DNA from 2 places in the Salinivibrio sp. IB574 genome. Region 1 is predicted to be linked to the other one. Evidence: predicted binding sites of a transcription regulator. Region 1 holds the regulator's gene; the other holds the start of a gene.
What was found. Region 1 encodes CRP, which controls carbon source genes, mostly activating them, when cyclic AMP is high. Its sites were predicted from a motif close to TGTGANNNNNNTCACA; they were not measured.

Region 1 (3,410 bases):
CCGAAAGGTGAGTACACCTTTGAAGCGAAGAAGCTCAACGCACGTCACTACGAGCATCCCGATCCCTTGATGCCGAAAGTGTTTATTAGTGAATTGATGGTGGGCCAATGCTCGACAACATTGCAATCTATCGTGCGCGACTTAGTGGCGAACGTGGATGATGATGCGCTGAAAGGGAGCGATTTTCTTCATCAAGGACGTTTGTGGGAGTTGGATTGGCAAACCTACAAGACGTTAGCGGATGAAAGTGAATATGCAGCTTGGGTGGCAGCGCATGGCTATGGGGCGAACCACTTTACTGTCAGTGTGAATCAGCTGAATAACCATGATAACTGTCAAGCGGTCAACGATACCTTGCGCCAAAATGGGTTTACCATTAATGAATCTGGCGGGGAGGTCAAAGGGGATGCATCAGTCTTTTTGGAGCAATCCTCGACGATGGCTGATCGCGTGCCGGTGCAGTTTAGCGATGCACGCCATGATATTCCGGGTGGTTTCTACGAGTTTGCGAAACGGTATCCGCTTCCGGACGGTGAACTTTATCAAGGTTTTGTCGCCGCCTCGGCTGATAAAATCTTTGAAAGTACGCATCAATAGTGGCGAGAGAAGAAAAGGAGAGCGATGCTCTCCTTTTTTGGTTGGCGGTGTTTAGCGACTTTCAATATCGAGCCAGAATTTATCGTCAATTGCCTGAGTCTCATTACTCAGATGTGGGTTGTCGACCCGAATAAACGTGCGCTCACCAATATTGGCTTTCTCAAAGGTCTCTTTTACCAGAGGGGCATTCTCAAAAAATTCGATGAAGGATCCGTCTTGATAGGCGGCCGCAAACGCATCGTTGAGCATGGTCGCTACCTCTGGGTTTTGGGGCGATACAAACAAGAACATTGGGAAGCGGTAGATCAGCATTAAGTGCGGATCAACCAACAGATTTGTATATTGAGGTCGCTCTGCCAGCTCGCTAAAAGGTTCGATAAGCGCACGCGGGAAGAGGTCGGCCCGTCCGGTATCGACGCCTTTAAAGATATTCTCAAAGCTTGAGATTTCTCGAACCCGAAATCCCGCCGACTGCAAGACCTTCACATCCGCCCAGCCTTGCCCTTGGATCATGGTCAGATTATTGAGCCCTGCTTGGTCACTGATTTGTGCAAGCTTGGGTTCGGTGGCTTGATTGGTAATGAACAAGCGATGGCCTAATAGACCCCGAAAGACTGGATAACGGATGGGAAGTAACTCTGACTCAAGGGTACGGTCGGCCCCGAGCCAATCTACCGTCAGTCGTCCTTGTTTCAGCATTTCCACTTTACGAGACTGAGAGCCAATTTGGCCTTGAAAGGCCTGTAAAGTGACAGACTCACCCGATTTTTCCGCTAAAAACTCAATCAAGTCGATAGCGTATAAATCGAGGGCAGAGCCAGCCCGTGGTTCTGGATGGACAATGGTGATATTCGCCGCAGCAGTTGAAGAAACCGCCGCGAGTAGCAATGCAGCAAGGGTTTGACGTAAGCTTCTCATAAACGACATCCTGTTAATCAGTTGTTAGATTGGTCGTTTTTGAAGTGTAGAACTTAGGTAATGAGTTTCCAGTCAATAAAAATAAAAAAACCGACGCAAAAGCGCCGGTTTTGTCGCAACACGCGAGGATTAGCGTGTGCCGTAAACCACAATGGTTTTACCGTGAGCTGAGATAAGGTTCTGCTCTTCCAGCATTTTAAGGATACGCCCAACCGTCTCACGCGAACAGCCAACAATCTGACCAATCTCTTGACGTGTGATCTTGATTTGCATGCCATCAGGGTGAGTCATGGCGTCAGGTTGCTTCGCCAAGTTCAGTAGGGTTTGCGCAATGCGGCCGGTCACGTCCAGGAAGGCAAGGTCTCCCACTTTCTGGCTGGTCACTTGCAGGCGACGCGCCATCTGAGAGGATAGACGCATCAAAATGTCTGGGTTAACTTGGATCAGCTGGCGGAATTTCTTGAATGAAATTTCTGCCACTTCGCAAGGTGATTTCGCACGTACCCATGCGGTGCGCTCTTGGTCCTCTTCGAACAGACCAAGTTCGCCGATGAAGTCACCTTGGTTAAGGTAAGACAGGATCATCTCCTTGCCTTCTTCATCTTTGATTAGTACGGCCACAGAACCTTTCACGATGTAGTACAAGGTCTCCGCCTTTTCCCCTGCATGGATCAGAGTACTTTTGGACGGGTACTTGTGAATATGACAATGTGAAAGGAACCACTCGAGTGTAGGGTCTGTTTGAGGTTTTCCTGGAACCATATAACTTATTTCCTCTGCATGTGTTGCCCGGCAACGACGTCCTGTCTTTGTCTGAATGGAAACCCATCAGTCCAATGCACAGAATACGAGGTCTTGGCGCAGGCTACAAGCTCACTGTATGTTAACAAGAGTGTATCTTTTTTCTATCTGGATTTCTTGATTTTGATCTAAGCCAACCGCCTAAAAATTCGGCAAAAATGTGGCTAAGATCACGACCTGAGAAGTAATACACGTTAAGTGCGCTACGGCGGTTAACCTATCTTGCCTTTCTCAATCAACTGTTGGATCAAGGGGCGAATAATCAGCTCCATTGCAAATCCCATTTTACCGCCGGGCACGACCAGCGTGTTGTGCCGAGACATAAACGCGCCACTGATCATTTGCAGTAAGTAAGGAAAATCGACGTTCTTCATACCACGAAAGCGGATCACGACAAAGCTTTCGTCGAGTGACGGGATCCCTTTTGCATTCAGCGGGTTGGAAGTGTCTACGGTCGGGACTCGTTGGAAGTTAATATGCGTGCGAGAAAACTGCGGCGTAATGTAGTGCAAATAATCATCCATGGAGCGCACGATCGAGTCCGTGACGGCCTCGCGGGAATGGCCGCGGTCGCGCGTATCGCGGACAAACTTTTGAATCCACTCCAAGTTAACGATAGGCACCATGCCGATCAGTAAATCAACATGCTGGGCGACATTGACGTCACCATCCACCACCCCGCCATGCAAGCCTTCATAAAATAATACGTCGGTATTTTCAGGCAGATCTTGCCAGGGAGTGAAGGTGCCCGGCATTTGGTTATAAGGCACGGCTTCATCAAAGGTGTGTAGATAACGACGGTATTTACCTGTGCCTTGTTCGCCATATTCTTTAAAAAATTGCTCAAGGCGTGGGAAGTCGTTGGCCGTGGGGCCAAAGTAGCTAATATGACGACCTTGTTCACGGGCTTTACGGATCTCAACATCCATTTCTGGCCGCGTGAAGCGGTGAAAGCTATCGCCCTCTAACCAAGAGGCTTTGATGTTCATCATATTGAACATCTTACGAAACGCTTCGGAGGTGGTGGTTGTGCCTGCGCCGGATGAACCGGTCACAGCGATGATTGGGTGTTTAGCCGACATGACGAGCCCTGT
Region 2 (3,410 bases), on a different contig from region 1:
GCTGTTTAAGTAAGGCCCTTCTAAGTGTAAGCCTAAGGCTTGATGCGGATGGTGGGCTTTGTACTCGCGCATCGCGTTGATCGCCGCACGCATGTCATCATCTGAACTCGTGATCAGAGTCGGTAAGAAGTTGGTACACCCAGACTTCAAGTTTGCTTGGTGCATGGTTTCAATAGTGTCTGTTGTGATCGCATCGTTAAACATGACACCACCGCAACCATTAAGCTGCAGATCAATGAAGCCCGGGCTGACGTAAGCTCCGTCGAGTGAGCGTTTTTCTATCTCTGTCGGCAGCGCATGTTGCGGGCAAACGTCCTCAATCACGCCGTCACGGATGACAATAGCGTGGTCATCAAGCACTTCATGACCAGTAAAAATCCGGCAGTGGGTTAACGCATACATGCTGTTATTCCTTATAAATTATGAATGTTCTGGGCTTCAAGCTCCTGAAAATACTTCACTGTTTTTACTTTTAGTTCGGCAGTTGAAGGCGCATCGCACACAATCATGGCTTTAGGGTGCAGTTGCAGCGCGGAAACAGTCCATAAGTGATTGACCGACCCCTCCACTGCTGCTTGAAGTGCCTGAGCCTTATTGTGGCCAGTGACCAAAATCATGATCTCTTCAGCATCGAGTAGCGTCCCGACGCCAATGGTAAGCGCGTGCTTAGGTACTTGATTGATATCATTATCAAAGAAGCGAGAGTTTGCCATACGGGTATCTTCGGTCAAGGTTTTGATCCGTGTCCGAGAGGCCAGCGAAGAGGCAGGCTCGTTAAACGCAATGTGACCGTCGTTACCTACACCGCCCATAAAGAGGTGGATCTTGCCGTAGGATTTGATCTTGTCTTCATAACGTTTGCATTCCGCATCAACATCGCTCGCATTTCCGTTCAGTAAGTTGATGTTTTCTTCTTTAATATCAATATGCTTAAAGAAGTTTTCATACATGAAGGTGCGATATGATTGGTCATGATCGGCTGGAATATTGCAGTACTCGTCCATGTTGAACGTTACCACATGCTCAAAGCTCACTTCGCCCTGATTGAACAGGGTGATCAGTTGCTTATAAGTATTCAGTGGCGTACCGCCTGTTGGCAATCCGAGCACAAATGGGCGTTCGGCGCTTGGAGCGAATTTATTAATAGTATCAACGATATATCTAGCCGACCATAGGCCGACCTCATGGCTGGTTTGTAATGGAATGAGTCGCACAGGACACCTCGATAAATCAGTGGGCTTACGGGTACAGCATAACGAATATGCTCATTTATTTTCATCATAAAATAAGTTTTATGATCTGGCTAACATATTTCTCTGTTTTTGGTGTGGATCGGTGATAAATCTCACAAATAAGGGGGTTTTAATTTGCGAGGCGAATTTATTGGCATAAACTGCAATTGACTAACATTGTTTGACAAAAAAAGTGCTTTGGTCATTATCTCACGCGACACGCCAGACGCAGAAAACAACAAATACTGCGGCATGGCTCTGAGAACACATAGGGGGAACGAAGGTGAATATTCTTGGATACGCGCAACGTATAGGTCGTGCGCTGATGGTGCCGGTAGCGGTACTACCAGCTGCAGCGATCTTGATGGGGGTCGGCTACTGGCTTGACCCAACAGGTTGGGGTGGTAACAGCGCATTGGCTGCTTTCTTGATTAAATCAGGGGCAGCGATCATTGATATGGAAAATATGTCTTTACTGTTCGCCATTGGTGTGGCTTACGGCATGTCAAAAGATAAAGATGGTGCGGCTGCCTTGGCAGGTTTCGTCGGCTTTATGGTGATCACCACGCTTTGTGCGCCTGGTGCTGTAAGCCAAATTGGTCTCGTGGATGTTGCACTAGACAACAATGAGCTGGCGTTTAGCAAAATCAACAACCAATTTATCGGTATTTTAATTGGTGTGGTATCGGCAGAGCTTTACAACCGTTATAGCGGCGTAGAGCTGCCAAAAGCACTGGCGTTCTTCAGCGGCAAGCGTTTGGTTCCCATTCTTGTCTCTGTCGTCGCCATTGCGATTTCGTTCGTGTTGATGTTTGTATGGCCGGTCGTATTTGGTGGTCTGGTTCACTTCGGTGAAAGTATCACTAACTTAGGCGCCGCGGGTGCAGGTATCTACGGATTCTTCAACCGTCTATTGATTCCAGTTGGTCTTCACCATGCGCTTAACGCGGTATTCTGGTTCGACACTGTGGGTATCAATGACTTGGGCCGCTTCTGGATGGGCGCACAAGGTCTTGCTTCTGGAGAAGCAATTAAGGGAACCACAGGCATGTACATGGCCGGCTTCTTCCCTGTGATGATGTTTGGTTTACCGGGGGCGGCACTAGCGATTTACCACACTGCGCGTCCAGAGAACAAAGCACGTGTGGCATCTATCATGATTGCAGCCGGTTTTGCTTCATTCTTTACCGGTGTCACTGAACCACTCGAGTTTGCCTTCCTGTTCGTGGCACCTGTGTTGTTTGTGTTGCATGCGTTCTTGACAGGCATCTCTTTGTTCATCGCGGCCACCTTTAACTGGACTGCCGGTTTTGGCTTCTCTGCAGGCCTTGTCGACTTGGTGTTGTCGTCAAAAAACCCCGTTGCTAACGAGTGGTACATGCTACCTGTAATGGGCTTGGTATTCTTTGTGCTTTATTACGCGACATTCCGTGCGGCTATCATGGCCATGAACCTGAAAACCCCGGGTCGTGAAGATGACAGCATTGAAGGCGCATCTGCTGGAAACGCAAATACGAATGAAACCAGCGATAACCGTGAGCTTGCACGTAAGTACCTCAAAGCGTTGGGCGGACACCAAAACCTGACATCTATCGACGCTTGTATCACACGCTTGCGCCTATCGGTAGCAAACCGTGAAATCGTCGATGAAGCGAAACTCAAAGCCATTGGCGCGATGGGTGTCGTGAAGTTAGGGGATAATAACTTGCAAGTCATTCTTGGCCCATTGGCCGAAATCATTGCCGGTGAGATGAAGCAAATCCCGGATAATGAAGATTTGTCTGCAGTGAAATTGCCATAAGCGACCACACACAAAGACAATCTTAACCCGATAACGCCCGGCTAACGCTGGGCGTTTTTTTTATGCACGGGAGGTGGAATGAGCAAAAAAAGCGCATTTAGGGGCATGCGAGGGCGAGTTTAACAACAACTGGTTGAGTAAAGTGCCGGAATAAGAGATCATAGTACCCATGTAGCTGTAAAATTCGCACTGTTTTGATACGAGGTAACCTTGATGAGTGATGCTGAAGCTCGTCCAACCAATTTTATTCGTCAAATCATTGATAAAGATTTGGCGGAGGGAAAACACACATCAGTCGTGACCCGTTTCCCGCCGGAGCCTAATGGCTATCTGCATATCGGTCACGCTAAGTCTATTTGCCTGAACTTCGGTATTGC

Region 2: a site for CRP is predicted at 1,335-1,350, ahead of nagE (N-acetylglucosamine-specific PTS transporter subunit IIBC). Genes of this name have one in related genera too.

What each region holds. Positions count from the first base shown of each region.
Region 1 covers NZ_MUFN01000025.1:50,854-54,263, forward strand. Annotated here, with positions in the region: gene BZJ17_RS12760 (DUF1338 domain-containing protein) at 1-597, shown strand, start outside; gene BZJ17_RS12765 (hypothetical protein) at 649-1,515, opposite strand; gene crp (cAMP-activated global transcriptional regulator CRP) at 1,645-2,277, opposite strand; gene BZJ17_RS12775 (phosphoribulokinase) at 2,529-3,398, opposite strand.
Region 2 covers NZ_MUFN01000021.1:36,868-40,277, forward strand. Annotated here, with positions in the region: gene nagA (N-acetylglucosamine-6-phosphate deacetylase) at 1-402, opposite strand, end outside; gene nagB (glucosamine-6-phosphate deaminase) at 414-1,214, opposite strand; gene nagE (N-acetylglucosamine-specific PTS transporter subunit IIBC) at 1,516-3,033, shown strand; gene glnS (glutamine--tRNA ligase) at 3,247-3,410, shown strand, end outside.